Regions from separate parts of the Luteibacter anthropi genome, predicted to be linked through region 3. Evidence: predicted binding sites of a transcription regulator. Region 3 holds the regulator's gene; each other region holds the start of a gene.
What was found. The regulator sigma-54, encoded in region 3, starts transcription at its own class of promoters, with help from an activator protein. The targets are predictions, from matches to a motif close to TGGCACGNGCNTTGC.
Positions count from the first base shown of each region.

Region 1: KR767_RS12720 (flagellar basal body-associated FliL family protein) is a predicted target of sigma-54. The motif match lies at 7,272-7,286, and genes of this name have one in related genera.
Region 2: glnA (type I glutamate--ammonia ligase) is a predicted target of sigma-54. The motif match lies at 4,285-4,299, and genes of this name have one in related genera.

Region 1 is NZ_CP077072.1:2,916,554-2,926,165, forward strand. It holds gene KR767_RS12680 (sigma-54 dependent transcriptional regulator) at 1-408, shown strand, start outside; gene fliE (flagellar hook-basal body complex protein FliE) at 489-818, shown strand; gene fliF (flagellar basal-body MS-ring/collar protein FliF) at 855-2,567, shown strand; gene fliG (flagellar motor switch protein FliG) at 2,581-3,570, shown strand; gene KR767_RS12700 (flagellar assembly protein FliH) at 3,570-4,235, shown strand; gene fliI (flagellar protein export ATPase FliI) at 4,232-5,593, shown strand; gene fliJ (flagellar export protein FliJ) at 5,593-6,027, shown strand; gene KR767_RS12715 (flagellar hook-length control protein FliK) at 6,070-7,164, shown strand; gene KR767_RS12720 (flagellar basal body-associated FliL family protein) at 7,353-7,856, shown strand; gene fliM (flagellar motor switch protein FliM) at 7,873-8,889, shown strand; gene KR767_RS12730 (2OG-Fe(II) oxygenase) at 8,995-9,612, opposite strand, start outside.
Region 2 is NZ_CP077072.1:1,360,934-1,370,545, reverse strand. It holds gene KR767_RS06225 (HlyD/EmrA/EmrK family protein) at 1-624, shown strand, start outside; gene KR767_RS06220 (DHA2 family efflux MFS transporter permease subunit) at 628-2,169, shown strand; gene acpA (acid phosphatase) at 2,321-3,988, opposite strand; gene glnA (type I glutamate--ammonia ligase) at 4,336-5,748, shown strand; gene KR767_RS06205 (alpha/beta hydrolase) at 5,801-7,351, opposite strand; gene KR767_RS06200 (alpha/beta hydrolase) at 7,484-9,013, opposite strand; gene KR767_RS06195 (alpha/beta hydrolase) at 9,182-9,612, opposite strand, start outside.
Region 3 is NZ_CP077072.1:569,498-579,109, reverse strand. It holds gene ptsP (phosphoenolpyruvate--protein phosphotransferase) at 451-2,220, opposite strand; gene KR767_RS02650 (HPr family phosphocarrier protein) at 2,252-2,521, opposite strand; gene KR767_RS02645 (PTS sugar transporter subunit IIA) at 2,514-2,906, opposite strand; gene rapZ (RNase adapter RapZ) at 2,946-3,827, opposite strand; gene hprK (HPr(Ser) kinase/phosphatase) at 3,848-4,750, opposite strand; gene hpf (ribosome hibernation-promoting factor, HPF/YfiA family) at 4,909-5,259, opposite strand; gene KR767_RS02625 (RNA polymerase factor sigma-54) at 5,383-6,867, opposite strand; gene lptB (LPS export ABC transporter ATP-binding protein) at 6,964-7,683, opposite strand; gene lptA (lipopolysaccharide transport periplasmic protein LptA) at 7,688-8,287, opposite strand; gene lptC (LPS export ABC transporter periplasmic protein LptC) at 8,310-8,909, opposite strand; gene KR767_RS02605 (KdsC family phosphatase) at 8,906-9,454, opposite strand; gene KR767_RS02600 (KpsF/GutQ family sugar-phosphate isomerase) at 9,496-9,612, opposite strand, start outside.

The sequences.
Region 1 (9,612 bases), 2.3 Mb from region 3:
CGCCACGGCTGGCCGGGCAACGTGCGCGAATTGTCGAACCTCGTCGAGCGCATGGCCATCCTCATGCCGCACGGCGAAATCCGCGCCGTCGACCTGCCGGAGAAGTACCGTGGTGCGCAGCCGGTGGAAGAGGTGAGCGGCGCGGCCCTCATCGCCATGATGGAAGCCGAGCCGGAAGTGACCGAGACCTTTACCTATGCAGGTGAAGGCGATCCGTCGGTGTTGCCGCAGGGTGGCCTCGACCTCAAGGATCACCTGGCCGGCATCGAGATCGGCCTGATCCGCCAGGCGCTCAATTCTGCCAACGGCGTGGTGGCGCATGCGGCCAAGCTGCTTCGCGTACAGCGTACGACGCTGGTGGAAAAGCTGCGCAAGTACGGCCTGTCGGAAACCGCGCAGGCGGGCTGACGCATCCGGCCGCATCGGCCTCGGTTGGCACACCTCGTGCATCGAGTGACGCAAAGCCGATACCGCGTTGGAAAACCGTCATGACCACGATCGATGTCAACAACCTTCTCGTCCAGATGCGCCGCATCAGTTCGCAGACAGAAATGCCCGCGATACGCGGGGTTGGGGAAACGGAGCCCACCGCCAAGGGCAGCTTCGGCGACCTGCTGAAGCAATCCATTGACGGTGTGGCGAAGTCCCAGGAGAAGGCGGGTCAACTTTCCAACGCCTTCGAACGGGGCGATCCGAAGATCGATCTTGCCCAGGTGATGATCCAGGGACAGCGCGCCGACCTCGGGTTTCGCGCAATGACCGAAGTACGCAACAAGTTCGTCGATGCGTACAAAGAAATCATGAACCTGTCGATCTGACGCGAATGAGCCCCACCACAGGATTGAGCCCGAACCATGGCTGATAACGGCGTAGCTACCACGGAAAGCGGCAAGGCCACGCGCATGGACTCGTTGAAGTCCCTTGCGCAGACGCCGGCGGCGCGTCAATTGTTCATGCTGGCGGGCATCGCCGGCGCGGTCGCCATCGGCATCGCTGCGGTGTTGTGGTCGCGTTCGCCGAACTACGGCCTGCTGTATGGCGGCCTTGAGCAGAAGGATGCCGCTGCCGTCACCCAGGCCTTGCAGGCAGGCAATACCCCTTACACGCTGAGCGCTGATGGCAGCTCGATCTTCGTGCCGGCCGCCGACGTGGCGGGCGTGCGACTGAAGCTTGCCGGGCAGGGCCTGCCGCAGGGCACGGCCAACAACAATCTTCCGCAGGCCGATTCGCCGTTCGGCATGAGTGACATGGCGGAGCGTTCGCGTTACCAGTCGATGCTGGAGAGCGACCTTTCCAGCACCATCGCCGGGTTGCAGTCCGTGCGGGCCGCGCGCGTGCACCTGGCGATGCCCAAGCCCTCGGCCTTCATCCGCGACAACAAGCCGGCCAGTGCGTCGGTCGTGGTCACTCTGTATCCGGGCCGCCAGCTCGATCAGGGCCAGGTCGCCGCCATCGTGCATCTCATCGCATCCAGCGTGCCGGGCCTGGATACCCGCCAGGTATCGGTGATCGACCAGGGCGGCAACCTGTTGACCGTGAGCGATCCGGACAGCGCCCAGGCCATCGGCGACAGCCGCCTGCGCCTGTCCAACCGCATCGAGGCAACCTACACGCAGCGCGTGGAAGACCTGCTCACGCCGCTGGTCGGTGCGGGCAAGGTGCGCGCGCAGGTGTTTGCCGATCTCGACTTCTCGCAGACCGAGAAGGCCAGCGAAACCTTCAATCACGACAATCCGGCGCTACGCAGCGAGCAGACCAGCAACGAGACGCGCACTGATCCGGCCAGCAACGGCGGCGTGCCGGGTGCGCTGAGCAACCAGCCGCCCAACACAGGCGGCAACCCCACGGCGGCGAATCCCGGCAACGGCAATGCCAAGCCCGGCGCGCAGACCGCCAGCACGCAGAACAACCAGAATCCGTCGCAGTCCTCGCAGAGCGCCACGCGCAACTACGAGCTGGATCGTACCGTCAGCCACGTGACCGACCCGGCCGGCAAGGTTGCCCGCCTCACCATTGCGGTGGTGGTGGACAACAAGCAGATGCCCGACAAGGACGGCAAGACCAAGAGCGTGCCGTTCACGACGGAAGAGCTGTCGCGCCTGACCGAGCTGACCAAGAATGCGGTGGGCTTCAGCGCCGCGCGTGGCGACAGCGTCAGCGTCATCAACGAGCCTTTCCATGGTGCCGTAGCCGACGAAGCGCCGACGGGCACGCCGTTCTGGGAGCGCCCGGGCATGCTCGACCTCATCAAGCAGGGCCTTGGCGTGATGATTGCCCTGGTGGTCGGTTTCTTCGTGCTGCGCCCGATGCTGAAGGGCCTGCTGAAGCCGGCTCCCGTAGCGATGAACAACGTTGCCCTGGCCGGTCCTATTCCCAGCGTCTCGGTCATGGTGGACGATGACGACATGACGCCGGATCGCGTCACGGCCAGCACCCAGGTGCAGCTCGGCTCTCCGGCCTTGCTGGCCTACGAACAGAAGGTGGGCCTTGCCAAGCGCATGGCTGCCGAAAACCCGAAACAGATTGCACAGGTCGTGAAGAGCTGGGTGGCAGACGATGGCGGCTGAGTCGAAGGACGCCCTGACGGGCGCGCAGAGGGCGGCGATCCTGCTGCTCACCCTGGGTGAGGAAGACGCCGCGTCCATCCTCAAGCACCTGGGTGCGCGCGACGTGCAGGCCGTGGGCACCGCCATGGCCGCGCTGAAGAACGTCACCAAGGAGCAGGTCGAAACCGTACTGAACCAGCTTCAGGACGATGTCGGCCAGCATACGTCCATCGGTGTCGGCACCGAGGAATACATCCGCCGCATCCTGGTCAACGCGCTGGGCGAGAACAAGGCCGGCGGTCTCATCGACCGCATCCTGCTCGGCCGCAGCAGCAAGGGCCTGGAATCGCTGAAGTGGATGGAAAGCCGTGCCATCGGCGAGATGATCGGACAGGAGCACCCGCAGATCATCGCGCTGGTGCTGGCGCATCTCGAACCGGACCAGGCCGCCGAAGTCATCGGCTACCTGCCTGCGCGCACGCGCAGCGACGTGGTGATGCGCATCGCCACCCTCGACGGCGTGCAGCCGCATGCACTCAACGAGCTGGACGAAATCATGGAGCGCCAGTTCTCCGGTAACTCCACCAAGCTGAAGTCGGCCACGGTCGGCGGCCTGAAGGCGGCGGCGGACATCCTCAACGCGATGGAAACCGCGCGCGAGGCCGAGCTGATGTCGTCCATCCGTGGCATCGACAACGGCCTGGGTGAGCGTATCGAAGAGCTCATGTTCGTATTCGACGACCTCGCCGAGATCGACGACCGCAGCATGCAGACCCTGCTGCGCGAAGTGCCGTCGGCGCGCCTCATCACGGCGCTCAAGGGTGCCGATGCGGCGATCCGCGAGAAGATTTTCTCCAACATGTCCAAGCGCGCCGCCGACATGCTGCGCGACGACCTCGAAGTGAAGGGCCCCGTGCGCCTGTCCGAAGTCGACGCCGCGCAGAAGGAAGTGCTTGCTACCGCGCGTCGCCTGGCTGACGCAGGCCAGATCAATCTCGCCGGTGGCGGGGAAGAGTTCGTCTGATGAGCCTGACTTCCATTCTCGCCCGCGAACGCGTCGAGCGCTTTGAACGCTGGGAGCTGCCGCTGGTCAACGGCCCCGCGCCGGTGACGGTCGAGGCCGAGGCGGAAGACGACGGTCCGCCGCGCCCCACCGTGGCGGAAATCGAGGCCATCGAACGGCAGGCACGCGAAGAAGGTTTCAACGCCGGCCTCAACGAAGGTCGCGCCATGGCCAGGCGTGAACTCACGGCACAGGTGGCCCGGATCGAGGCGCTGATCGCCGCGGTGCAGAAGCCCTTTGCCGAACTGGACCACGATGTGGCCGGTGACCTGGCGATGCTTGCCACGGTGATTGCCGAGCGCGTGCTGGGTTTCGAGATCGCCACCCGTCCCGAAAAGATCGTCGAAGTGGTGCGCCAGGCCGTGGATGCACTGCCATCGGCGACGCGCCACCTGAAGATTCACCTGAATCCCATCGATGCCGCCCTCGTGCGCGAGCATCGCTCAACCCTCGATCACGAGGGCACGGTGGTGGACGATGCGGCGCTGGAGCGCGGCGATGTCCGTCTCGAAAGCGAGCATTCCCGCCTCGATGCGCGCGTGCGCACGCGTCTGGCCGCCGTGGTGGACAGTGTCCTCACGCCCTCGGTGGATGCGGAGGCCGACGAGCAGGACGAGGCCCCGTGAGCACCGACACGCACAACGCCGCGCGCAATGCACACTGGCGCGAGTCACTGACTGCCCAGGCGGCCAATGCCGCCCGCGTGCGGCCGTTGCAGGCGGAGGGCAAGCTGCGTCGCGTGGTCGGGCTGACGCTGGAAGCCGTGGGCTGCGAGGCGCCCGTCGGCGCACGCTGCATGGTCGCCTCGGCCGATGGCAAGCAGCTGGAAACGGAGGTCGTCGGTTTTTCCGATGGCCGCCTGCTGCTGATGCCCACGGGCGAGATGCACGGCGTGCTGCCCAATGCCCGGGTTACGCCCGTGGCGGCCGTGTCTGGTGTTCCCGTGGGCGATTCGCTGCTCGGCCGTGTGATCGGCCCGGATGGCGTACCGCTCGACGGACTGGGGCCCTTGCTGGCACGCGATCGCGCGCCGCTGCGCCGCGACCCGATCAACCCCATGCTGCGCCAGCCCATCGACACGCCGCTCGATGTCGGCGTGCGCGCCATCAATTCCCTGCTCACCGTAGGACGTGGCCAGCGCATCGGCCTGTTTGCAGGCTCGGGCGTCGGCAAGTCGACGCTCATGGGCATGATGACCCGCTTCACCAATGCGGATGTCGTGGTGGTGGGCCTGATCGGCGAGCGCGGCCGTGAAGTGAAGGAATTCGTCGACCACACGCTGGGCGAGGAAGGTCGTCGCCGCGCCGTGGTCGTGGCTGCCCCGGCGGATGCGCCGCCGCTGTCGCGCCTGCGTGGCGCGCAGGTGGCCACGGCGGTGGCCGAGCATTTTCGCGACGAAGGCAAGCGCGTGCTGCTGCTGATGGATTCGCTGACCCGCTATGCGCAGGCGCAGCGTGAAATCGCCCTGGCGATCGGCGAGCCGCCCGCGACCAAGGGCTATCCGCCCTCGGTGTTCGCCATGCTTCCCGCCCTGGTGGAGCGTGCAGGCAACGATGCGGAAGGGCGCGGTTCGATCACGGCGTTCTACACCGTGCTCACCGAGGGCGACGATTATCGCCATGATCCCATTGCCGACTCCGCCCGCGCCATTCTCGACGGCCATATCGTGCTGTCGCGCGACATGGCGGAGGCGGGTCACTACCCGGCCATCGATATCGAGGCGTCGATCAGTCGCGTGATGCCTGCGGTGGTGGATAAAGAACACATGCGTTCGGCGCAGCGCTTTCGCCAGGTCTATTCGGCCTATCGTCAGCAGCGCGACCTGATCGCCGTAGGCGCCTACCAGAAGGGCAGCGATCCCCGCACCGACGAGGCCATCGCGCTGTATCCACGTCTTTCGGCCTTCCTCCAGCAGGAAACCGATGTGCCGGTGGATCTTGCCGAAGCACGGCAAGGTCTTGAAGACGCCGCGAGGGCCGACTGATGCCCTCGCGTGCCGACCGTCTCCAGCCCGTGGTGGATATCGCCGCCGGCAAGGCCGAGGACGCCACGCGCGCCCTGGCCGTGCATCAGCGCGCCCTGGCCGAGGCCGAACACCAGCTCGAAGAGCTGCGCCGTTATCGCAACGAATACGCCGTGATGCCCGATGGTATCGGGGTGAGTGCCTTGCTCAACCGCCAGCAGTTCCTGCAGAAGATCGACGTGGCGATCGTGCAGCAGATGGGCGAAGTGCAGCGCCGCGGGCACGCACTGGACCGCGCCCGCACGGATTGGGCCGATGCGCGCGGTCGCGCGAAGGCGCTGGACTCGGTGACCACGAAGTACCGTGAGCAGGAACGCAAATCGCAGGATCGTCGCGAGCAGGAACAAGCCGACGAACGATCGCAGTACCGCCGTAACCCCAGGAGCGAAGGCTGACGCCTCCCCTCGTCATCCCGCCGCCATGCCAGGACTCTTTGCATGAACACCGCCAACCTCACCCTCAACGCCAATCCTCCGCAGCCGCCGTCCACACCGTCACCGGCGCCCACGGACAACTCGTCCGGCAGCCAGCGCTTCGACACCGCGATGGACGCGGCGCGTGCGGATGCGAGCAAGGCGCAGCGCGGCGATACGGCGAAGGGATCGAAGGACCAGGCATCGTCGACCACGGCATCCGCGAAGCCGGCCGATACGAAGTCGGCCAGGAAAACGGGTGACGACAAAGCCGCGAAGGCCGACAAGAGTACGAAGGACCCCAAGGACACCGATACGTCGGTGGCCAGTGCGATGCTTGCCCTGATCGGCGTAGCTCCGCAGGCGAAGACCGTTGCCACGACGAAGCCGGCAGACGCCGCCAGTGAGCTCGCGGGCAATGCACTCGGTTCACTTGCCACGACACCGCAGGCCGCGCTGGGTGCCGATGGCGTAGCGCAGGGTGCGGAGCAGGGCGCTCTGCCCGGCGTGGTTGGCATGGCGCCCGCCGGTGCCGTGGCCGATGCCGCCGCAACGACGGCAGCTCCGGCCTTTGGGGCCTTGCTTGCCGCGCAGGGTGGCAACGTCACCGCCAGCAAGGATGATCCCACCGCCATCGATCCGTTGCAGAGTCCCATGCCGGCCCTGCACGCCACACCTGCCGACGGGCAGGCCATGCAGGTGCAGGCCACGCAGCCGGCAAACTCGCCGCAGTTTGCCCAGGAACTGGGCGAGCAGATCGCATGGATGGGCAGCGGTCAGGTCAAGGAGGCCCGCATCAAGCTGCACCCGGAAGAACTCGGCAGCATGGATGTCCGCGTGAACATGGATGGGGGCAAGGTCAACGTTGCCATCATCGCCCAGCATCCCGCAGCCGTGCATGCCGTGCAGCAGACGCTCTCGCAGCTTGACAGCATGCTGGCCCATCACGGCCTGTCGCTCGGGCAAGCCGATGTCGGCCAGCGGCAGGCGGGGCAGGGCGACGGCAATGCGTCGGCCACGGCCTCGCCGCAGGGCAACGGGGGCAGCGATGCCGACGCCGCACCGGCCACGCTGGCGACAACGGCCGTATCGCGTGGCCTGCTGGACGAGGTGGCTTGACGTCACACTGACGTCGGCAGTCAATTTTTCGTCGCACCCTTGATGCTGCCCGTGACGCGAACGGCGTCACAGCGCGATGAAGGAGTGGGTGCTTAGCTTTCTCAGGCTGGCACGCCACTTGCTAAAACACCGGCAGGGGCGTCATCGTCCCTGCCGTTTCCGTTACGGTACCAGAGAGGTTTTTCCGCATGGCTGCAGCACCCAAAGACACCGCCGAAGGCGCAACCGCCCCGAAGAAGAAGGGCAAGGGCAAGCTGTTGCTTGTCGGTGCGCTGATCGTTCTCGTGGCGGGCGGGGCGGGTGGTTACTTCATGATGAAGTCGGGGCACGGCAAGCCGGGCGAAACGACGACGGCAGACGCCAACCGCTCCAGGCCGGCCATCTATCTGCAGCTTGACCCGGCCTTCGTGGTGAACTTCCAGGACGACACCGCCCTACGCTTTCTCCAGGTGGGCGTGAACGTCATGTCGCACGATGCCGATGCGATCGCCGCCGTGAAGGAGGCTGATCCCGAGATCCGCAATGCCCTGCTCATGCTGTTTTCGGCGCAGGACGTGAAAACCCTTTCCGACGTGAAGGGCAAGCAGAAGCTGCAGGCCTCGGCCCTGGCCGAAGTGCAGCGCATCCTCAAGGAGAAGATCGGTCGTCCCGGCGTGGATGCGGTCTACTTCACCAGTTTCATCATGCAGTAACGGGAAAGCCGCGGCGATGAGCGACATCCTTACCCAGGAAGAAATCGATGCCCTGCTCGCAGGCGTGGAAGGCGGGTCGGTGGATACCGATATCGATCTTCCGCCACCCGGCGGCGTGATGGACTACGACTTCACCCAGCAGGATCGCATCGTCCGCGGCCGCCTGCCGACGCTGGAAATGGTCAACGACCGCTTCGCGCGTTACTTCCGCACCAACCTGTTCGGCGTGCTGCGCAAGTCATGCGAGGTGTCGGTGCTTGGCGTGAAGATGACCAAGTTCAACGAGTACGTGCACTCGCTGGCCGTGCCGAGCAACCTGAACCTCGTGCGTATCAAGCCGCTGCGCGGCACCGCGCTGATGGTGTTCGAGCCGCGCCTGGTGTTCACCGTGATCGACAACTTCTTCGGAGGCGACGGTCGTTACCACGCCCGCATCGAGGGTCGCGATTTCACGCCCACCGAGAACCGCGTCATCCAGATCGTGCTCCAGGAAGCCTTCGCCGCCATGTGCGAGGCCTGGGCGCCGGTGCTGAAGATGCAGTTCGAATTCATGAACTCGGAGATCAATCCGCAGTTCGCCAATATCGTGAGCCCGACCGAGACGGTGGTGGTGTCGCGCTTCCACATCGAGCTGGATGGTGGTGGCGGTGAAGTACATCTCACGCTGCCTTATTCGATGGTTGAGCCGATCCGCGAACTGCTCGATGCCGGCGTGCAGAGCGACCGGGCGGAGCGTGATGATCGCTGGATCCAGAGCCTGCACGAGGAAATCCTCGATGCGGAGGTCGAGGTGACCTCGCTGCTGGCGGAGGCCAGGCTCACCATCGGCGACTTCCTGCATCTGCGCAAGGGCGACGTGATTCCCATCAACCTGCCGGATCTCGCGACGGTGTTCGCGGAGGACGTGCCGATCTTCCGTGGCCGCATGGCCAACGCCAGCGGCAACAAGGCGGTGCGCTTCGAGACGCTGATGCGCCGTAGCACCCAGCGCCCGGCGGCCTTGCCCATCGAGCCGATGACCGACCCGGCCTGACCCGCGCGAGATATGCATGACCGGCTTTTGTAGGAGCGCGCCTTGCGCGCGACCGGGTGTCACAGCATATCCGGTCGCGCGCGAGGCGCGCTCCTACAGGTCGGGTTAGCGGCGGAAGCGAACGTAGGCGCGTTTGGCCAGGTACAGCAACTGGCCCGCAAGCCCCTTGTCCTGAGCCTTCAGCAATCGGGTGTTTTCCTCGTAAAGCACCTTGATGTGGCCGTCGCGCTGCGAAATGAGTCCGCGGATCGTCGCCACGTCGACGGCGCTCAGGGTATGGCCTTCCGCCAGCTGATCCGGTAGCTGCCGCTTCACGTAATACGTGGTGTGCCGGTCGGCGATTTCCTCTTGCGGACGATCCTTCGTGTAGAAGTACAGGGCGACCGAACGACGGGTGAGGTTCATGTGTTCGGCCGGCAGGGCAATCTGATCGAAGGCGTGCCAGGAGCGTTCGGAGGTTTCGAAGATCACGCAGCGATTGAACACCGGCGCCACCGATTGCGTCGGCGTGGCCTCCACATGGGGATCGCGGAACAACTCGAGGTTGCCGCCCCAGGCATTTTCCCACAGCGGGTTGAGGTAGATGATGAGGTTGATGCGGCGGTGCCAGCGTTCGCTGGGATGGAAATTGAAGTCGACGTGGGGGTCGAGGCTCATTCCGTTGCGATTTTCATGGGTACCTCCACCCAGGTACCACGGATCGTAGAGCAGGTCGTCGATGCC
Region 2 (9,612 bases), 790 kb from region 3:
GAGAATTTCCCCGCGGTGGTCCAGGCCCGGGCCCAGTTCCGTAACGCCTGGGTCAACAACGGCCGCAACGCCATCGTCTCGCCCATCGAGGGGTACGCAGCGCGTCGTCAGGTACAGGTAGGCCAGCGCATACAGCCGGGGCAGGACCTGCTCACGATCGTGCCGTTGTCCGATCTGTGGGTCGATGCCAACTTCAAGGAAACCCAGCTCCAGCACATCCGTATCGGCCAGCCGGTGAAAGTTACTACCGATATGTACTCAGGCGTGGAATACCACGGCAAGGTCATCGGCTTGAATGCGGGCACGGGTAGCGCGTTCTCGCTGCTGCCGGCCGAGAATGCCACGGGCAACTGGATCAAGGTCGTGCAGCGCCTGCCGGTACGCGTGTCGCTGGATGCGGAAGACCTTCGCAAGCATCCGTTGCGCGTGGGCCTGTCCGCGGATGTGACCGTCGATACGCATGATCGCGGTGGTCGCGTGCTGTCCGAGACACCGCGCAGCAAGCCGCTGATGACCACCAACGTCTACGAGCAGGAAATGGGCGAGGCCGATCAGCACGCACTGGAGATCATCCGCGCGAACACCGTGCAGGTGCCCGCGCCCGTGCCGGCGAAGCGCAGCTAAGCCATGGCAGGCGGCAGCACTTCACTGGCGCCGCTGCGAGGCGGCCAACTGGCCTTGCTCACGGCGGGCGTCGCACTGGCGACGTTCATGGAGGTGCTCGATATCTCCATCGTGAACGTCTCCGTGCGCACCATCGCGGGCAATCTCGGCGTCAGCAGCAACGAAGGCACGATGGCGATCAGTGCCTATTCCATGGCCAGTGCGGTCATGCAGCCGCTGACCGGATGGGTGGCGAAGCGTTTCGGCGAGGTGCGGACGTTCAGCGTCTCTGTGCTGCTGTTCGTAGTGTTTTCGGCGCTGTGCGGCCTGGCGCAGAGCATGCCGATGCTCATCGTGTTCCGCCTGTTGCAGGGTGCCGTGTCGGGGCCGATGGTGCCGTTGTCGCAGACCCTGCTGCTTAACAACTATCCGCCGGCCAAGCGCCCCATCGCGCTGGCGCTATGGGCGATGACGGTCGTGGTGGCTCCCGTCTTCGGCCCGATTCTGGGGGGCTGGATCACCGACAACTATCACTGGTCGTGGATCTTCTTCATCAATATTCCCGTGGGTCTGTTCGCCCTGATCATCACCATCACCCTGCTGCGCGGCCGGGAATCGAAGGTGGTGAAGATGCCGGTGGACGCCATTGGCCTCTTCCTTCTGGCGGTTGGCGTGGGCTGCCTGCAATTCATGCTGGACAACGGCAACGATGATGACTGGTTCACCTCAAAGACCATCACGGTGCTGGCGATCGTGGCGCTGGTCTGCCTGACCTTCCTCGTGGCATGGGAGCTGATGCACAAGAACCCCGTGGTGGAGCTGCGCCTGCTGGGCAAGCGCAACTTCTTCATCGGCGTGCTGTGCCTGTCGCTGGGCATGTTCGCGTTCTTCGGCGGCACCGTGGTGATGCCCATGTGGGTGCAGGAGGTGATGGGCTATACCGCCACCTGGGCCGGTTTCGTCGTGGCACCCATCGGCATACTTGCCATCTTCATGTCGCCACTGGTCGGCGCGTTCCAGAACAAGTTCGACCTGCGCCTGCTGAATACGCTGGGTTTTGCGATCTTTGCCGGTGCTTCATTCTGGATGGCGACGTTGAATACGACGGCGCCTTATGCGGAGCTGGCATTGCCGCGCTTGATGATGGGTGCGGGCGTGGCACTGTTCTTCGTGCCGGTGAACCAGATCATCCTGTCTGGCATTCCCGACGAGCAGGTGGCCAGTGCATCGGGTCTGTCGAACTTCTTCCGCACGCTGGCAGGGAGTATCGCCACGGCGGTCAGTACGACGATGTACTCGCATCGCACCACGTATCACCATGCGACGCTGGCGGAACACATCGGCTCGGGCGATCGTACAACGATGGAATACCTCGACCGTTTCCAGACCTTCGGCGTGCAGGGCCCCACGGCCAACGCGGCGCTCAATCGCATCGTGGACATGCAGGCCGCGACGCTGGCGGTAAACGATGTGTTCTGGCTCTTCGGCCTGATGTTCGGCCTGGCGATGATCGCGATCTGGTTTGCGAAGCCGCCGTTTGCTTCGGGTGGCACGCTGGCACATTGAGCCTTTGTATCCAGGCCGGCTGCCGCCGGATCGCGGATGCGATGGCTACGAAGCGAACTGTAGGAGCGCGCCTTGCGCGCGACCGTTCGGAAGCGATGACTGCATGGCTCCGGGCCGGTCGCGCGCGAGGCACGCTCCTACATGGTTACGATCAGGTGAACTGGAGGGTTTCGGTCAGGTCGCCGGGGGGCGGGCCACCGGCGGCCGTCATGGCGTCTTCGCGCATCTTCAGGCCCGGCAGTTTTTCCAGCTTGAACCGGCGCGTGATGAAGCGCGCGATGGAGCCGGTGTCGTAGATGGTGTGCTCGACATGGCCCTTCTTCGCGAACGGCGACACCACCAGCGCGGGAATGCGTGTGCCCGGTCCCCAGCGGTCGCCCTTTGGGGGTGCCACGTGATCCCACCAGCCGCCGTTCTCGTCGAAGGTGATGACCACCAGCATGTTCTTCCACTGCTTGCTCTGGCGCAGCTCGTGGATGATGGCGCCGATATGGCGGTCACCGGCTTCCACGTCGGAATAGCCGGCGTGCATGTTCAGATCGCCCTGCGGCTTGTAGAAGGCTACCGGCGGCAGCTTGCCGGCTTTTGCATCGGCGAGGAAACGGTTGGTCTTCGCCGTTTCGCCCAGGCCGCCGTCCAGCAGGTGCTTCTTGCGTGCGTCGGTTCCCGGGGCGAGGCTCACGAAATAGTTGAGCGGCTGGTGGTGCGCCTGGAAGTTGGGCGTGGAAGGGAAGGTGCCGTTCTCGCTGTCGCCCTTGCCATCCAGTGCGGCCTGGAAGGCACCGCCGTACCAGGCCCAGTCGATGTTCTTCGCCGAAAGCATGTCGCCGATGTGCTTGTGCGTCTGCGGCACCAGGGTGTTCGGGCTGCTGGCGTCGGCGAGCGCCGGGTTCTTTTGGTCTACGTTGAAGCCCGGCGAATACGGCGGACCCATGGTGTTCACCGCGTAGAAGTCCGGGGTGAGCTGGTTGTGATGGGCGAACTTCGGCTTGCCCTGCGTGGCGCTGGCCGGGGAGTCGTCCGCCAACTTCAGGCGGTAATCGGTGGCCGAGCCGCTCTGCGTCACCGCGATGCCGAACTGGGCCGGGCTCTTGTCGGCGTTCGGGTAGAACGGCGGCTGGGCGGCCACGAGATACTGGTGGTTGAGGAACGAACCGCCGAAGGCGCCCATGAAGAAGTTGTCGCAGAGCGTGAACTGCTCGGCCAGGCGCCACAGGCGCAGGTGCACCGGTGCTTCGTCGTAGTGCCCCATGGTCAGCGCGCCGTTGTCGCCCCAGGCCACGAAGCCATCGTTCTTGCCGCCGTTGATCTGCAACTGGTTGTTGTAGAAGGCATGGACCAGGTCGCGGGTGACCACGCCATGGGGGAGGGGCTCGCCATCAGGCATGCGCAGGGCCCACGGGGCGTTCGGCAGGTCGGTGAGGTCCTTTTCCGCGACCTTGTAGACGCGGTGGTTGACCGTCTGCGACTCCGGCACCATGCCGCCCCAGATCGGCGGCAGCTTCGCGAAGGGTTTGCCGTCGCGATCGCGCTGCACGTAGCGTTCCTTCGGCACGGCCGACAGGGGCTCCTTTACGCCCGGGAAATTGCCGAACAGATTGTTGAAGCTGCGATTTTCCGCATAGATCACGACCACGTTCTGGATGTGCTTGTCCAGCAAGGCATCGAGTTCGGTCGGGGTGGGCGTGGCCGCAACAGCCTTGCCGGCGGCGATGACATCGCTGCCGCCACCCAGCGCGATCAGCGCGCCCGTGGTGGCCATGCCGCCAAGGAGGCGGCGACGCCCGGCATCGGGCTTGTCGTCTTCGGGTTTGCTCATGATCTATCTGTCTGCCGAGGTGGTGGGGGACCGTGAGTGTCCGCATCCATCCATGCATGGGTTCACGATAGACCGGGCAGGGTAAACGAAAGGGGCTTCGGGGTCATGCCGCATCCATCCACATCGCCACGATGCCATTGCGTGAGTGATGAAGGGCAATTCTGCACGGCTGGCTGCATCCGGAATGGTGCACGGCAGCCCATAAAGCACCATATTGGTGCAATCATGCAGCCGTCGCATACCCGTTCTATGATGCCCCGGCTTGATCCAGGCCGGTCCGTCGCAGGCACCGCCGCTGGCATAGCGATTGCTTTACGCATTCCGCCCCATACCTATCCGAGGTTTGTATGTCCGCCGCTTCCAAAGTGCTGAACCTGATCCAGGACGAGAACATCGAGTTCGTCGACCTGCGCTTCGCCGATATGCTCGGCAAGCACCACCATGTGACCTTCCCGGCCCATGCCATCGATGAAGGCACCTTTGAAGACGGCAAGATGTTCGACGGCTCGTCGATCGCCGGCTGGAAGGGCATCAACGAATCCGACATGGTGCTGATGCCCGACCCGGAAACGGCGCATCTGGATCCGTTCAGCGCCCACAAGCAGCTGATCCTGCATTGCGACGTGCTGGAACCGAGCACCATGCAGGCCTACGGCCGCGACCCGCGCTCCATCGCCAAGCGCGCCGAGTCGTACCTGAAGTCCACCGGCATCGCCGACACCGCCTTCTTCGGTCCGGAGCCCGAGTTCTTCATCTTCGACTCGATCCGCTGGCAGAACGACATGGGCCGCGTGTTCTACGAGATCAACTCCGAAGAGGCCGCCTGGTCGTCGCGCTACAAGTACGACGGCACGAACACGGGCCATCGTCCGGGCGTGAAGGGCGGCTATTTCCCGGTCAGCCCGGTCGACAGTCTGGGCGACCTGCGCGCCGACATGTGCAAGGTGCTGGAGTCGCTGGGCCAGGTGGTCGAAGTGCACCACCACGAAGTGGCCAACGCCGGCCAGTGCGAGATCGGCACCCGCTTCAACACCCTGGTGAAGAAGGCCGACGAACTGATGACCATGAAGTACGTCATCAAGAACGTCGCCCACCAGCAGGGCAAGACGGTCACCTTCATGCCGAAGCCGATCGTCGGCGACAACGGCTCGGGCATGCACGTGCACCAGTCGCTGTCGAAGAACGGCGAGAACCTCTTCGCGGGCGACCTCTACGGCGGCCTGTCGCAGACGGCGCTGTGGTACATCGGTGGCATCTTCAAGCATGCCAAGGCCATCAACGCGTTCGCCAACTCCACCACCAACAGCTACAAGCGCCTGGTGCCGGGTTACGAAGCGCCGGTGATGCTCGCCTATTCGGCCCGCAACCGCTCGGCCTCGTGCCGTATTCCGTACGTGTCGAGCCCCAAGGGCCGCCGCATCGAAATCCGCTTTCCGGATCCGATGCAGTCGGGTTACCTCACCTTCGCCGTGCTGATGATGGCCGGCCTCGACGGCATCCTGAACAAGATCGACCCGGGTGCGCCGGCTGACAAGGATCTCTACGACCTGCCGCCGGAAGAAGAGAAGAACATCCCGCAAGTCTGCGCGAGCCTCGACGAGGCGCTGGTCGCCCTCGACAAGGACCGTGAGTTCCTGAAGGCCGGTGGCGTGTTCACCGACGACTTCATCGACGGCTACATCGCGCTGAAGATGCAGGAAGTCACCCGTTACCGTGCCAGCACCCACCCGCTTGAGTTCCAGATGTACTACGCGATCTGATCGCGTCGGTGGGTAAATAAAAAGGAGGCGCGAAAGCGCCTCCTTTTTTTGTTTATGGTGTGCCTTGCGCCGGGCAGGCGGTAACACTCTGGGATGGGGTTTCGCCCGTGAGAAGATAATGCGCACCGATCTGGCTCGCACACGGCTGGGCCGGGCCGAGCGCATACAGGTTCGGCCTGCCGTTCACCACCGCCTGCGGGCCGCCGATCACCACCTGCCTAACATTGGGCAGCTCGTCCAGATAGGGCTGTACCGCCGCAAGGGGGTAGGTCCGGTGCTCGCCGTAATGCAGCCATACGAAAGGTGGCAGTTTCGACAGTGCATCGAGGGTGGCTTTCGGCTGGCTGCTTTCCTTCCACTGGCTGCACACGACCATCGCGGCAATCATCCGCTGATCCCAGTGAAGCCATTGGTCCTGGGCACTACGCAGCCACTGGCGCACGCCCTCTTCATCGCGCCGGAGCGAAAGATCGTTGCATAGCGCCGGAAGGAACGACGCACGGAATGTGCCCAGACGCCAGATGCCTTGCTCCGGAAATGCGGCGACCATGGCTCGTGCCGTGCGACGCACACGAGCGTCATCGGCATCATCGATCATGAATCGATGATGCTCCACCTGTGAGAGCATGTCCTTGCGCGCTACATCGCCGGCGTTGAGATAGAGACGTGCGACCTCCACGGCAGCGCGAAGATCGGCCGGTTCCCACAGAAGCCCTGCCCAGCGCGTACGAAAGAGCATAGGAACCCGGCCGAAGACGTTATCCCGTACTTCCTGGGCCGAGTCACCCAGCTCCCAGCGGCGGGGTTCCATGGCGGCGGGCACATAGGCCTGCCGATGGCGTTCACGCTCCAGCGATTCGGCGGATCCGACGAAGTAGCGGTCCCAGCCGTGATCCAGGTTGATACCGTTGTCGATGAGCACGCGACCTGTGGACTGCGGATATTGCGTTGCGTAGGAGGTCACGAGCCCGGCGCCGTGGCCACCGGCGAGAATATCCAGCTTGTCGATACCCAGCGCCCGGCGAAGCCACTCAACGTCGGCCGCACGCTGCGACGTGCCAAGGTGCTGCGCTTCATCCGCACATCGGCCCGCATAGTCTTTGAAATAATCCCATGCCTGGTTGTCTTCCGGATCGGTCGAAACACGTTCAAGTGCCGTGAGATCAAGCGTGGCGCAACCGGCGGAAGGCTTCCAGATGTCATGGCGATTGGCCAGCGCCACGATGTCGAAGGCATCTGCGAGGTCGCCCAGTGCCCCGTTGCTGGCGCCGGACATGGCAGCATCCCATGCTTGTACCGCCCTGGCCGGGAGGTTCGCGTGCTTTTCACTGCCTTCGAGAAGCAGTGTGCGCTGCGTAGCAGAAGGTGCGCCTGCCGTGGCAAGAACGACATCCAGTGCGAGGGTGCGACTATCGCCGGGGCGGGCATGGTCGAACGGAACCTCCAGCTTCCCGCATTTCAATCGCGGGCCCAGCGCTTCGATGTCCTGATGATCGACGATGCCATCGCAGGTTCGCCATGCGATGGTGGCGGAATGTGAGGCATGTGCAGAAAAACACCCCATGAGAAGAAGGGGTAACGTACGTAGAGCAAGTCCTTGCATGCGATATCTTCCTTGTGATCGCGGTCGGGAAACGGATGCCGGGTGACCGCGAACGCGCGGCATCCGGACGATATGCCATCCCTCTCCATGGAATGGACGGGCATCGTCAGGCCCTCGTGCGGAGACGTCCGGTTAACAGCGGGTGATATGGGTGGCGGGCAACCGGCCTGTCATGAGGTAATCGAGAGCCATGCGCGTTGCACACGGGCTTGCGGGGTGTCCGAACACGGGGCGAGCTGCCAATGACGACTCAACTACAAGATAGGCATTGGGGTAATCGTGTGCCACACCTTCTACTCCGCCCGGTGGCGCCATATGATCGACACCGGCGTGAATCATCATGATGGATGGAGCCTTTGAGCTTGTCTGCGGAAGCGGACGATTCGATGATCCGAAGGGCCATGCATGACACGCCACTCCATGCACGATGGCATCCGTATCGGGTAACGAGAAGACATCACGATGAAAGGATTCGTCGGCACGCAATGCATCAACATCCGTCTGGTGAGGTGAATCGTTGCATAGCGTCGCAAGTGTCGCGCCATCGATCCCCTGGCGATCCCATGCGGTGTGGTCGGTGGGTATGGCCTCAAGGAGATCGCCGGCAGCATGCCGAATCCTTGCATTGAGCGCTGGGTCTGGATGAAAGCGGTGACGATTCATTTCCCGGATACGCTCGCCGGAAAGAAGGAGGGGCCATCGGTCCGCCACGGCAAGCGCAGCCATGATATCGGTGGGTTGATTCAACCGGGCGTGCCAGGCGCGCCGAAGTACAAGTGGCATGTGCCGGAGGCGATGCATGATGCTGGCGGTCGTCTGCTCCGGGACGTCGCCAGTAGCAAGGTCGATGGCGGGACGCACAAGGCTTTCACGCAGCATGCGCTCACGGTACACCTGATGGACGTTGGTCTGCCAGGGAAAGCGGCGCAGATGAAACGATATCGCACCATCGAGCAGCATTCGTGCTGTCGTGTCGGGATGTGCGGCGGCATACCAGGTCGTTATCCAGGCTCCGCGCCCCTGTGCATAGAAGTAAAGGGACGGCTCGCCGAGCATGGTACGCAGTGCATCGATATCATTGACGGCCTGCGTGGTCCCAAGGAACGCTGCATTGGGGCCACATGACATGGCAAAAGCGCGAGCTTCTGCCACCCACTGATGCCATGCCGCGTCATCAGACGGATCGAGCAGGTAGCGACTGGCAGCGCCTGCCGACATCTGCGTGCACCGGAGTTGCGTGTCACCCGTGCCTCGCGGTTGAAGGGCCACGAGGTCGAAATGATCGGCCAGCGTCAACAGTGATTCGAGTTCCGATGGTCCCGGGCGTTGAAACCTATGCTCCGCAACTTTCGTGAGAGATGCCAGGGGGTTCTGGCTGAAGCCATCAGGCTGTACGAGAAGTGTTCCTATGCGCGACTGAGGAAGGCGTGCTGCGATCCTGTAAACGGCAAGCCGGATGCGCGCCGGATTCGAGGGATTGGAGTGATCGAGCGGGACGGACAAGACATGGCATGTGATGCGATAGGCCATCAGGAGCGAGCTGGCGATGGCGCGATCACAGGTGACCGGCACAAAGCCGTCACCGCTCTCAGGAGTGGTGACGGATGCGCAGGCACCGGAGGTGATGATAAGGGTAAGCAGGAGCAGCAGCGCATTCCTCATGACGAACTCCTTTTGACGCGACATGGCCGCCCGCGATCTTTTTGGCGGAGGGTGGCCAGACTAGCCAGTAGAAGGACGCAAGCCTGTGGGATCTTGCCTACGCTCAGCGTAGGCAAGTCAATTCCATGTCTGAAGGAAATGCATGTCGGCCGCGGATGTCGGTGGCTTCTACGGTGATGTCTTTCGCGATTGGCCCGGGCACGACGTATGTTTCAGCGTTGGCAGCTCGCCACTGAGCAGATAGCGGCTGGCTGCCTGTTCGATGCACGGTGTATCGGTGCGGTCGAAAAGGTAATGGCCTTGCAGGCCGCGGCCGACCACGAGGTGGGCACCTTCCATCCGGTCGGCCATGCGGGCAGCGCCCCGCAGTGGTGTGTAGGCATCGTACTCGGCCTGAATCATGAGAAAGGGTCGGGGCGGCATGACCGGCACGGGTGCGGCCGGACGCTGGAGGCGATGCGGCCAGTGGGCACAAACGAGCTTCTGGGCCGCTTCGCGCCCGTCCCACGTGATGTGTCGCTGGGCCAGCATGGACGTCATGTCACGGATCTCATCGGTGGATGTCACCCAGCGCTCGTCGTTGCAGAGGGTCATGAGGT
Region 3 (9,612 bases):
TATCGCAAATGATGAAAATTTTCGCGACAACCGGTCGCGCGCAGGCGCGCTCCTACAAGATCACCGTGAGATCGGTAGAGGCGGCGGGGGCGGCCCTTGGCGCGACTTGATGGAGGTGAGGGGAGTGGGCGGAAAAGGCCGCGTAGCGGGGCCGGCCAGGATGGCCGGCCTTTCCTGCCGAGGCACGGAGGCCGAGTCAGGAAACCCCGCCCGCTCCCCGGGCCCGAAGGGGCGAAGCCATAAGACACTGAGCCGCGCAGCGGCTCCTCCTTTCCCGAGGGACACCGCAGGCCGGAGCGCCAAGGGCCGCACCCGTCGCCTCGTTCGCCGCCACGCTCACGCGCCGAGTGCGAGGCCGGAAGGCGAGCCCTCCCTACGAAGCGACGCACCACAAGGACCGCTTTACTACGGAGCGACACCATTCCAACCGGTCGCGCGCGAGGCGCGCTCCTACAGGGGGATGGCTTGTTGGGTGGGGCATTCGGTCTGGCGTTGGATGACTTCCAGCAGGCGGGCTTCCACGTCGTCGCGAGTGTGCGAGCGAAATAGTGCAGGGGCCGCGCGGCGCAGGGACTGGCAGTCGAGGGACGCGAGGCGGTCGCGTACCTGGAGCAGCTGGCCCGGGTGCATGCTGAATTCTTCCAGGCCCATGGCCAGGAGCAGGGCGGTGAATTGCGTGTCGCCTGCGATTTCGCCGCAGAGGCTGACGGGCTTCTTTGCGCGACGGCCGGCCGCGATCACATGCGCGATGAGGCGCAGGAACGCGGGCTGCAATGGGTCGTAGATGCCTTCAAGCGCGTCGTTGTTGCGATCAGCAGCGAGCACGTACTGCGCGAGGTCGTTCGTGCCGATGGCGAGGAAGTCGGCCTTTTCGAGGATGGGGCCGATGCCGATGGCGGCGGCGGGCACTTCGATCATGGCACCGATGTCCAGGCGCTCGGGCAGTTCCTGGCCTTGCTCGGCGAGTTCGGCGCGCGCCTTCTTGATGAGGGTGCGTACCGAGATCAGTTCGCCCACGTGCGTGACCATGGGAATCAGCACGCGCACCGGTCCATAACAGGCTGCACGCAGGATGGCACGCAGCTGCACGCTGAAGATATCCGCGTAACGCAGCGACAGGCGGATGCCTCGCACGCCCAGTGCCGGGTTGTCTTCGCCACGAATGGCGAGGCCCGCGGCATCGGCCTTGTCGGCGCCGAGGTCGAGCGTGCGGATGGTGACCGGCTGGCCGCCCATGCCGAGTACGAGATCGCGATAGGCGACGAACTGTTCTTCCTCGGAAGGCAGGCCGCGCTGGCGAAGGAACAGGAATTCGGAACGGTACAGGCCCACGCCATCAGCGCCACGCGCACGGGCGAGCGTAATATCGCTACTCATTTCCGCGTTGGCATAAAGACGGATATGGGCACCGTCGCGGGTAAGCGTCGGCGCGGAGGCGAGCGCAGCGAGACGCCGCCCTTCGGCCGCCGCCTGGCGCTGCCACTGGCGGTAACGGGTGAGATCCTGCGCCGTGGGGTGCACGATGACTTCGCCGTTCTCGGCGTCGATCAGCACGAGGTCGTCGTCGTTGATCGTGGCCAGGGCATCCTTCGTGCCTACCAGCATGGGCAGGTTGAAGCTGCGCGCAAGAATCGCACTGTGCGAATACACGCTGCCGGCACTGCCGATGACGCCCAGCAGCCCCTGTCCGGCCATGCTGGCAAGATCGGCGGGTGCCACCGTATCGCTCACCACGATTTCGCCCACGCGCGAGGCGATCTTGCGCTCTTCGCGACTGGACTGCTGTTGCAGGGCCGTCATGACCCGTCCGATGACCTGGTCGATGTCTTCGCCGCGGCTCTTCAGGTAGGGGTCGTTCATGGCGTCGAAGACGGCGGCGAGGCGATCGCGCTGCATCTTCAGGGCCGCGCTGGCGGTGTAATGGCCAACGGAAACCAGTTCGTCGAGGCCGCGAAGCAGTTCCTCGTCATCGAGCAGCAGGCTGTGCGCGTCGATGAAGTCGCCCACTTCGCGGGCGAGGGCGCCGTGCAGCTTGCCGCGCAGTTCGTGCAGCTCGGTGCGGGCGGTATCGAGGGCCTTGTGCAGCCTTTCGATTTCGGGGCCGACTTCGGCCTCGTCGAGCATCCGGGTGTCTACCGCGAAGATGCTCGGCTGGACCAGACGCGCCCGTCCGAGGGCCATGCCTCGTGCGGCTTGCGTACCGGTCAGCACATGTCTCATGCAGGCCTCTCGAAAATGTCGTGTCGCATGGTTACTGGCCTTCGTCGAACTTGTCGTTGAACAGCTTTACCACGGCAGCGAGGGCGGCTTCGGCATCCGGGCCTTCCGCCCGGATGGTCAGCGGCGTGCCGAGGCCCGCCGCCAGCATCATGACGCCCATGATGCTCTGCGCGTTGACTTCGCGTCCCTTGCTGATGAGGTGCACCGTCGATTTGAAGCTGGAGACGAGCTGGACAAGCTTGGCGGACGCCCGGGCATGCAGCCCCAGGCGGTTGGATACGGTGATGTCCTGTTCAAGCATGATCGATGAAGATCCCCCCGCGACCACCGGTGGCCGCGATCTCGGCCAGTTCGGGTAGCGATTTTTCCGAATAGTTGAGTACGCGCAGCAGCATGGGCAGGTTGAGCCCGGACACGCAGCGCAGGCGAACCCCCAGTTCGCCAAGGGAAAGGCCGATGTTGCAGGGCGTGGCGCCATAGAGGTCGGCCAGCACCAGCACACCTTCGCCCGTGTCCAGATCGCGGGCGTGCTTGGCCGTAAGGCCACGCATCACGTCGGGATCGGCACTGGGCGGCACCTCGACGGCATCGACCGTGAGAGGCAGTTTGGGCATGACGTGGTGGGCGGCCGAGATCAGCGCCTTGCCGACCGCTTCATGGGTCATGAGGAGGACGCCGACGCTCATCGCCCGGATGCTCGCTGTAACTGGGGATGGGTCATGGTGTCACTCTAGCTCGCGATGGAAAGTCAGTACGTTGCCGCGTTCGGAACGGAAATGCCGGGCCAGCCGCTCTACCAGGTAGACCGACCGGTGGCGACCGCCCGTACACCCGATGGACACGGTGACGTAGCTGCGGTCGTCTCCTTCGAAGCGCGGCAGCCATGTATCGAGCCACCGGGCGACATCGACATAGTACTCGTCCACCAGCGGATTGGCGTCGAGGAATTCACGCACGGGCAGGTCCTTGCCCGAGAACGGCCGCAGGCGCGGGTCCCAGTGCGGGTTGGGCAGGCAGCGGGCGTCGAAGACGAAATCGGCGTCCAGCGGCAGGCCGCGCCGGTAGGCGAAGGATTCGAACAGGATCGTGGTGCCGTCGCTGGCGGCCGCATAGCCCGTGGCGAACAGGCGGCGCAGCTGGTGCACGTTGAGGTCGCTGGAGTCGATCACCTTCTCGGCAATGGACACCAGCGGGCGCAGCAGGCGGCGTTCCTCGGCGATGGAATCGGCCAGGGACAGCCGTTCGGCGGCCAGCGGGTGGCGGCGCCGGGTTTCCGAGTAGCGCTTGATGAGCACATCGTCGCGGCTGTCGAGGAAGATCAGGTGCACGTGCACGCCGATGGATGACAGCTCCGACAGCACGTGAGGCATGCGCTGGAGGTCGCTGCGGCGGTTGCGCACGTCCACGCCCACGGCGATGCGACGGCGCGGCCCATGCTCGCCCTGGCTCACGGCGGCCACGAGCTGGGGAATCAGCTCGGCCGGCATGTTGTCGACGCAGTAGAACTCCAGGTCTTCCAGCGCGCGCAGGGCCACGGTCTTGCCGCCGCCGGACATGCCGGTGAGCACCACCAGGTGGATGGCGTCGGGCTCGACGATGGGCTGCATCACGGACTCGCTCACGTCGGTCACCACGGGGAGAATCGGCGCATCTGGTGCGCCTGACGGTCGATGAAGGTCTGCGCCGGGTCGATGCCCTTGCTCTTGAGCACGTGATTGCGCACGGCGGCCTCCACCAGCACCGCGAGGTTGCGGCCGGGGGCGACGGGGATGGTGATCTTGGGTACGTCCACGTCCAGCACGTTGCGCCGGCTGACGTCGCCGGTGAGACGGGTCATGGCATCGGTTTCCTCGCCGTCGCGCAGCGGCTTCAGGTGGATGACCAGGCGAAGGTACTTGGACGGTTTGACCGCCGTGTGGCCGAACATCTCGCGGATGTTCAGCACGCCCAGGCCGCGCACTTCCAGGAGGTCCTGGAGCAGTTCGGGACAGGCGCCGTCGATGACGTCCGGGGCGATCAGGGTGAATTCGGTGGCATCGTCGGCCACCAGGCGATGGCCACGGCTGATCAGTTCCAGCGCCAGTTCGCTCTTGCCCGAGCCTGGTTCGCCGGTAATCAGCACGCCGATGGAGAACACCTCAAGGAACACGCCGTGCAGCGTGATGCGGGGGGCGAGCGTGCGGGCCAGGTGGTATTGCAGGTAAGTCAGCAGCTCATGGCCGCGCTTGGTACTCTGCCACAGCGGGGTGTCGGTTTCCTCGGCTACCTCGCGCAGGTCGGCTGGGACGGACTGGTCCTTGGTGACGATGAGCGCGGCGGGCTGGTAGGCGGCGATCTTGTGGATGGCTTCCCAGCGCTGGCGGGAATCCAGACCGTCGAGGAAGTTGAGCTCCTCGGTACCGATGATCTGCACCTTGTTGGGGTAGATCACGTTCAGGTAGCCGACCAGCGACGGGCGCCGGCTCTGCTTGGCGTTGGGCTCCAGGACGCGCGATTCGCCGCGCATGCCGGCGGCCCAGCGCAGCGCCATGCGCTCGTGTACTCCGTCGAAGAGTTGTCTGGCGGTGAGCCGTTCCACGCTGAGGTTCCATCAGGAAGACGAAGCCGGCGCATGGGCGCCGGCCTGCCTATTGTGCCATCAAGCGTGGTGCGGGTCCGCCCGGGGTGCCCGGGGGGACCTGTCTGGGCTCATTCCACCGCCGCGCGGGCCTCCCGACCCTCGGCGTTATGGTGGTCCTTGAGCTTTTCCTTGTGCTTTTTCAGCTGATCGGCGAGCTTGGTCACCATCTCGTCGATGGCGGCATACATGCGGTCGCTGATGGTGCCGTCCTGGAGGCGGGCATGGCCCTCGGCGTGCAGGCGGGTTCCCGAGCAGTGCAGGGTGCCCCCGGCCTTGTGCTCGGCCTTGTCCACGGAGAGCACCACGTCTAACCCGGTGATGTTGTCGAAAAGGCGTTCGAAGCGGCCGATTTGCTGCTCCACGCGTTCGCGGAGGGCGGGGGTGACCTGGATGTGCTGGCCGCTGATCTGGATTTGCATGACGCCTCCTTCTTGCTGAGGTTGCCGCCTCGCCGGCGGCGAGATCGGAATGACGGTGTGTCATTCCCGGAATGCATCTTTTCGGTAGACCGTATTACCTCTGTTGGGGTTCCCCGTGCCGGTTCAACCCGCGCGCACGCGTTCGCTTGAACTGGGTATGCGAAGTGCTTCACGGTATTTGGCGACCGTACGCCGGGCCACCTGGATACCGCGACCGTGAAGCTCTTCGGCGAGCGCCTGGTCGGACAACGGTTTGCGTGGGTCCTCCCCACCGATGAGTTTGCGCAGCATCGCCTGGATGGCCGTGGCGGACGCGCTGCCGCCATCCTCCGTGGCCACGCCGCTGGAGAAGAAGTGTTTCAGTTCGAACGTGCCACGCGGTGTGTGCATGTACTTGCGCGTGGTGACGCGCGAGATGGTGGACTCGTGCATGCCTACTTCCTCGGCCACTTCGCGCAGCACCAGCGGGTGCATGGCTTCCGGGCCGTAATCGAGGAAGGCACTCTGCCGGCGAACGATGGCTTCGGCCACCTTGGTCAGCGTTTCGGCGCGTGATTGCAGGCTCTTCAGCAACCAGCGCGCTTCCTGCAACTGGCCCTTCATCCATGTGGCATCGTCGCCGCGTGCACGGGCGATGAGACCGCAGTAATGCTGGTTGAGACCCAGGCGCGGTTGCGCGTCGGGATTGAGGCTGACCTGCCAGCGACCGTTCTCGCGTCGTGCGTAGACATCGGGTGCCACGTATTCCACGGGCGTGGCATCCAGCGCCGCACCGGGGCGTGGATCGAGCGTGCGGATAAGTGCTGCTGCGGCGGCTACTTCGTCTTCTGGCGCCTTGAACTTGCGCGCGATCTTCGGGATGTCGTTGCGTGCGAGCAGTTCCAGTTCGTCGTTGACGATGCGCATGGCGAGATCGCGATGCGGCGTGTCGTCGGCGAACTGCGAAAGCTGACAGAACAGGCAGTCGCGAAGATCGAGGCTGGCGATGCCGGTGGGATCGAAACGCTGCACGCGCTGGCGTACTGCTTCGATTTCCTGTGCGGTGGCACCTAACTCGGCAGGCAACGCCGCATGCACGGCATCCACACCGTCGCGCAGGTAGCCGTCTTCGTCGAGCGCGTGGATGATTGCCGTGGCGATCGCGTGATCGCGCGGTGTGAACTGCGACAGATTGAGCTGCCACGCCAGGTGTTGCTGAAGGCTTTCCGGTGCGGCGTTCTGCGGTTCGAAACCGTCGTCGTCGCCACTGCCGGAGGCACGCGAAGGCGCGCCGGCGTAGTCGCCGCCTTCACCATGGAAACGATCGTCGTCGCCCCATTCGGGCGTGTGTTCGTCGGAAGGTGGTGCGGCGGAGTCGACTTCTTTCGTCGACTTGGACGAGGTGTCGTCGCGCACGCTGAAATCGTTGGCCTGGAAACCTTCCTCGACGGTGGCTTCCGCTTCGGGTTCGGCGTCTTCGGCGAACTCGAGCAGGGGGTTGCCTTCCGCGATCTGGCGGAGTTCGGCCTCGAGCTCAAGCTGCGACAGTTGCAGCAGGCGGATGGCCTGTTGCAACTGCGGGGTCAGCGTCAGCTGCTGATGGAGGCGAAACTGAAGTCCGGGTTTCATGCCTTGCAATGCTCAGGGTGCCGAAGCCATCGTAACCCCTTGCGTGGCACCCGGCCAGCACCCTTACAGGGGTGTTCTGGCCGGAAGGGTGCAGGATCAGATCCGGAATTCACGTCCCAGGTACACCTCGCGCACCTTTTCGTCGGCGAGGATGTGCTGCGGGGTGCCGCGCGATAGCACGACGCCGTCGTTGAGAATGTAGGCGCGGTCACAGATGCCGAGGGTCTCACGCACGTTGTGATCGGTGATGAGCACGCCGATGCCGCGTTCTTTCAGGTGACGCACGATGCGCTGGATCTCGCCCACCGAGATGGGGTCCACGCCTGCGAACGGTTCGTCGAGCAGCATGTAACGCGGGCGCGCGGCCAGTGCGCGGGCAATCTCCACGCGACGACGCTCACCGCCGGAGAGACTGATGCCCTTCTGTTCGGCGATGTGGGTGATCTTCAGCTCGTCGAGCAGGCTTTCCTGTTCGTCTTCGCGCTGTTTCTGCGTCATGCCTTCGCGCAGTTCGAGCACGGCCATGATGTTGTCCGCCACGCTCAGGCGGCGGAACACCGAGGCTTCCTGCGGGAGGTAGCCGATGCCGAGCTTGGCGCGCGAATGCATGGGCAGGCCGGTGATGTCCTGCTGGTCGAGCTTGATCTCGCCGGCGTCGGCCTGGATCAGGCCCACCACCATGTAGAAGCAGGTGGTCTTGCCGGCGCCGTTGGGGCCGAGCAGGCCCACCACTTCGCCTTCGCGGATGGAGAAGGCGAAATCGCGGACCACCTGGCGCGCACGGAAGCGCTTCTGCAGGCCTTGGGCTGAAAGCATCGTGTCAGGGCTTCTTGGTGGGTGCGGCCGGAGCAGCCGGCGGCGTGGCGGGCTTGGCCGGGGCGGCACCAGGCGCAGGCGCGGGCTGCTGCTTCGGCTGGAAGATCATGTGCACGGGTTCGGCGCCGTTGCTTTCGCCGGTCATCGTGCTGGTGTTGGTGTTGTAGGTGAGCTTGTCGCCGTTGCTCTGGTTGAGCTTCTTGCGATCGGCCGGGTCGACTTCCTTCTCGACGTGCGCCTTGCCCGTGAGCACGGCGATGCCGCTGGAGGTGTTCTTGGCGTCGCCGTTGTCGGGCGTGTAGTCGATGTTGTTCGCGTTGCCGCGCATCCACAGGTTCTGTTCGTCCTGCTGCTGCATGTGGGCGTTACCGTCCACGACCACGCGGATGAGCTGGTTGTCGGCATCCAGATAGCCCGTGGCCTTGTTGCCGGTGACCGTCAGGGTGCCCTGGGTGAGCTTGACGTTGCCTGTCCAGATGACATGGCCCGGATTCTTGTCGGTGGGCTGCTGCTGCGTGCCGTCGAACGAGGTCGAGATGACGTTGATCGGCTGCTGGCGATCGGACTGCTTGGCAAAGGCGGCGCCGCTCGCCAGGAGCGCCACGCCGAACGCCGCGAGGACGGCCTTAGCGCTTGCGCGGCATGTAGACGGTGTGGACTGCATCGAGGAGCTCCAAATGCTTGGTATCGAGGTTGGCGCGCATGCCGACGCCGTCCATTGTAGAGGTTCCCTGCACGATACGCGCCGCCTCGGCCGTTTCCAGGCGGTTCTCCTTGGGCCACGCGGTGACCTCGGAGGTATCGATGCTGGCGGGCGGGTTCGTGTCGAAGGCGATGCGGTCCATGTGGACCTTGCCCTGCAGCTTCAGGATGGTGCCGTCCTTGTTCACCCAGCCATATTCCGAGTGTCCCTTCCAGGGCGGGCTGTCTGGCTCCTTTACGGAGGGCAGCACGAAATCGGGGGCGTTGATGTACAGCGAATCGTCGTCCTCGCGGCGCTCCAGGTGGGGCGCGACCAGCGTGAAGCCGTATTTGCCCTCATCGTTGTACGAGTCGAGGTGAAAATTGGTGAGGGTGTAGCCGGAGCGCGGCGGGCCGATGAAATCCTGCACCTTCTTTGCCGGGGCGACCCAGTAATAGAGCAGGACGCTGGCACCGAGGGCGGCCGCGAGCATGCCGACCACGCCGGCGGTGCTGCGGTCCTTGAAGAAGTTCAGAACACTCACAGCCAGCGGTCCCGCTCGGCTTCGGCCTTGCCCTGGGCGGCGAGGATCATGTCGGCCACCTCGCGGGCGGCGCCATAGCCACCGGACAGCCGGGTGCGCCAATGGGCGCGTTCGGCCACCCAGGGGTGGGCGTTGGCGGTGGCAACGGCCAGGCCGCTGATACCCATGGCCGGCAGGTCGGGCAGGTCGTCGCCGATGAAGGCGGCCTGTTCGGGGGTGAGGCGAAGGGCGTCCAGCAGCTCGATCAGGCAGGCGCGCTTGTCTTTCTGGCCCTGGTAGACGTGCTGGATGCCCAGTTCCTCGGCACGCAGCGACACCGGGTGGCTGATCCGCGCCGTGATGATGGCGACCTTCACGCCGTTTTCCTGCAGGCGCTTCAGCCCAAGGCCGTCATGCACGTGGAAGACCTTGGTCTCGCGGCCGTCCTCGGCGTACCAGAGGCGGCCGTCGGTGAGCGTGCCGTCCACGTCGAACACAGCCACGCGCACTCGGGCGGCGCGTTCGGCGACATCGGCGGGAATCGGGGAATAGTGGGTATAGGCCATGGTCAGCAATATGGGGACGAGAGGCTGGCGCCGGGAGGGCGTCAGACGACGCGGGCGCGCAGGAGGTCGTGGATGTTCAACGCGCCGACCACGCGCTGGTTGTCGTCGGTGACCAGCAGGGAGTGGATGCCATGGCGTTCCATGAGCTGCGCGGCTTC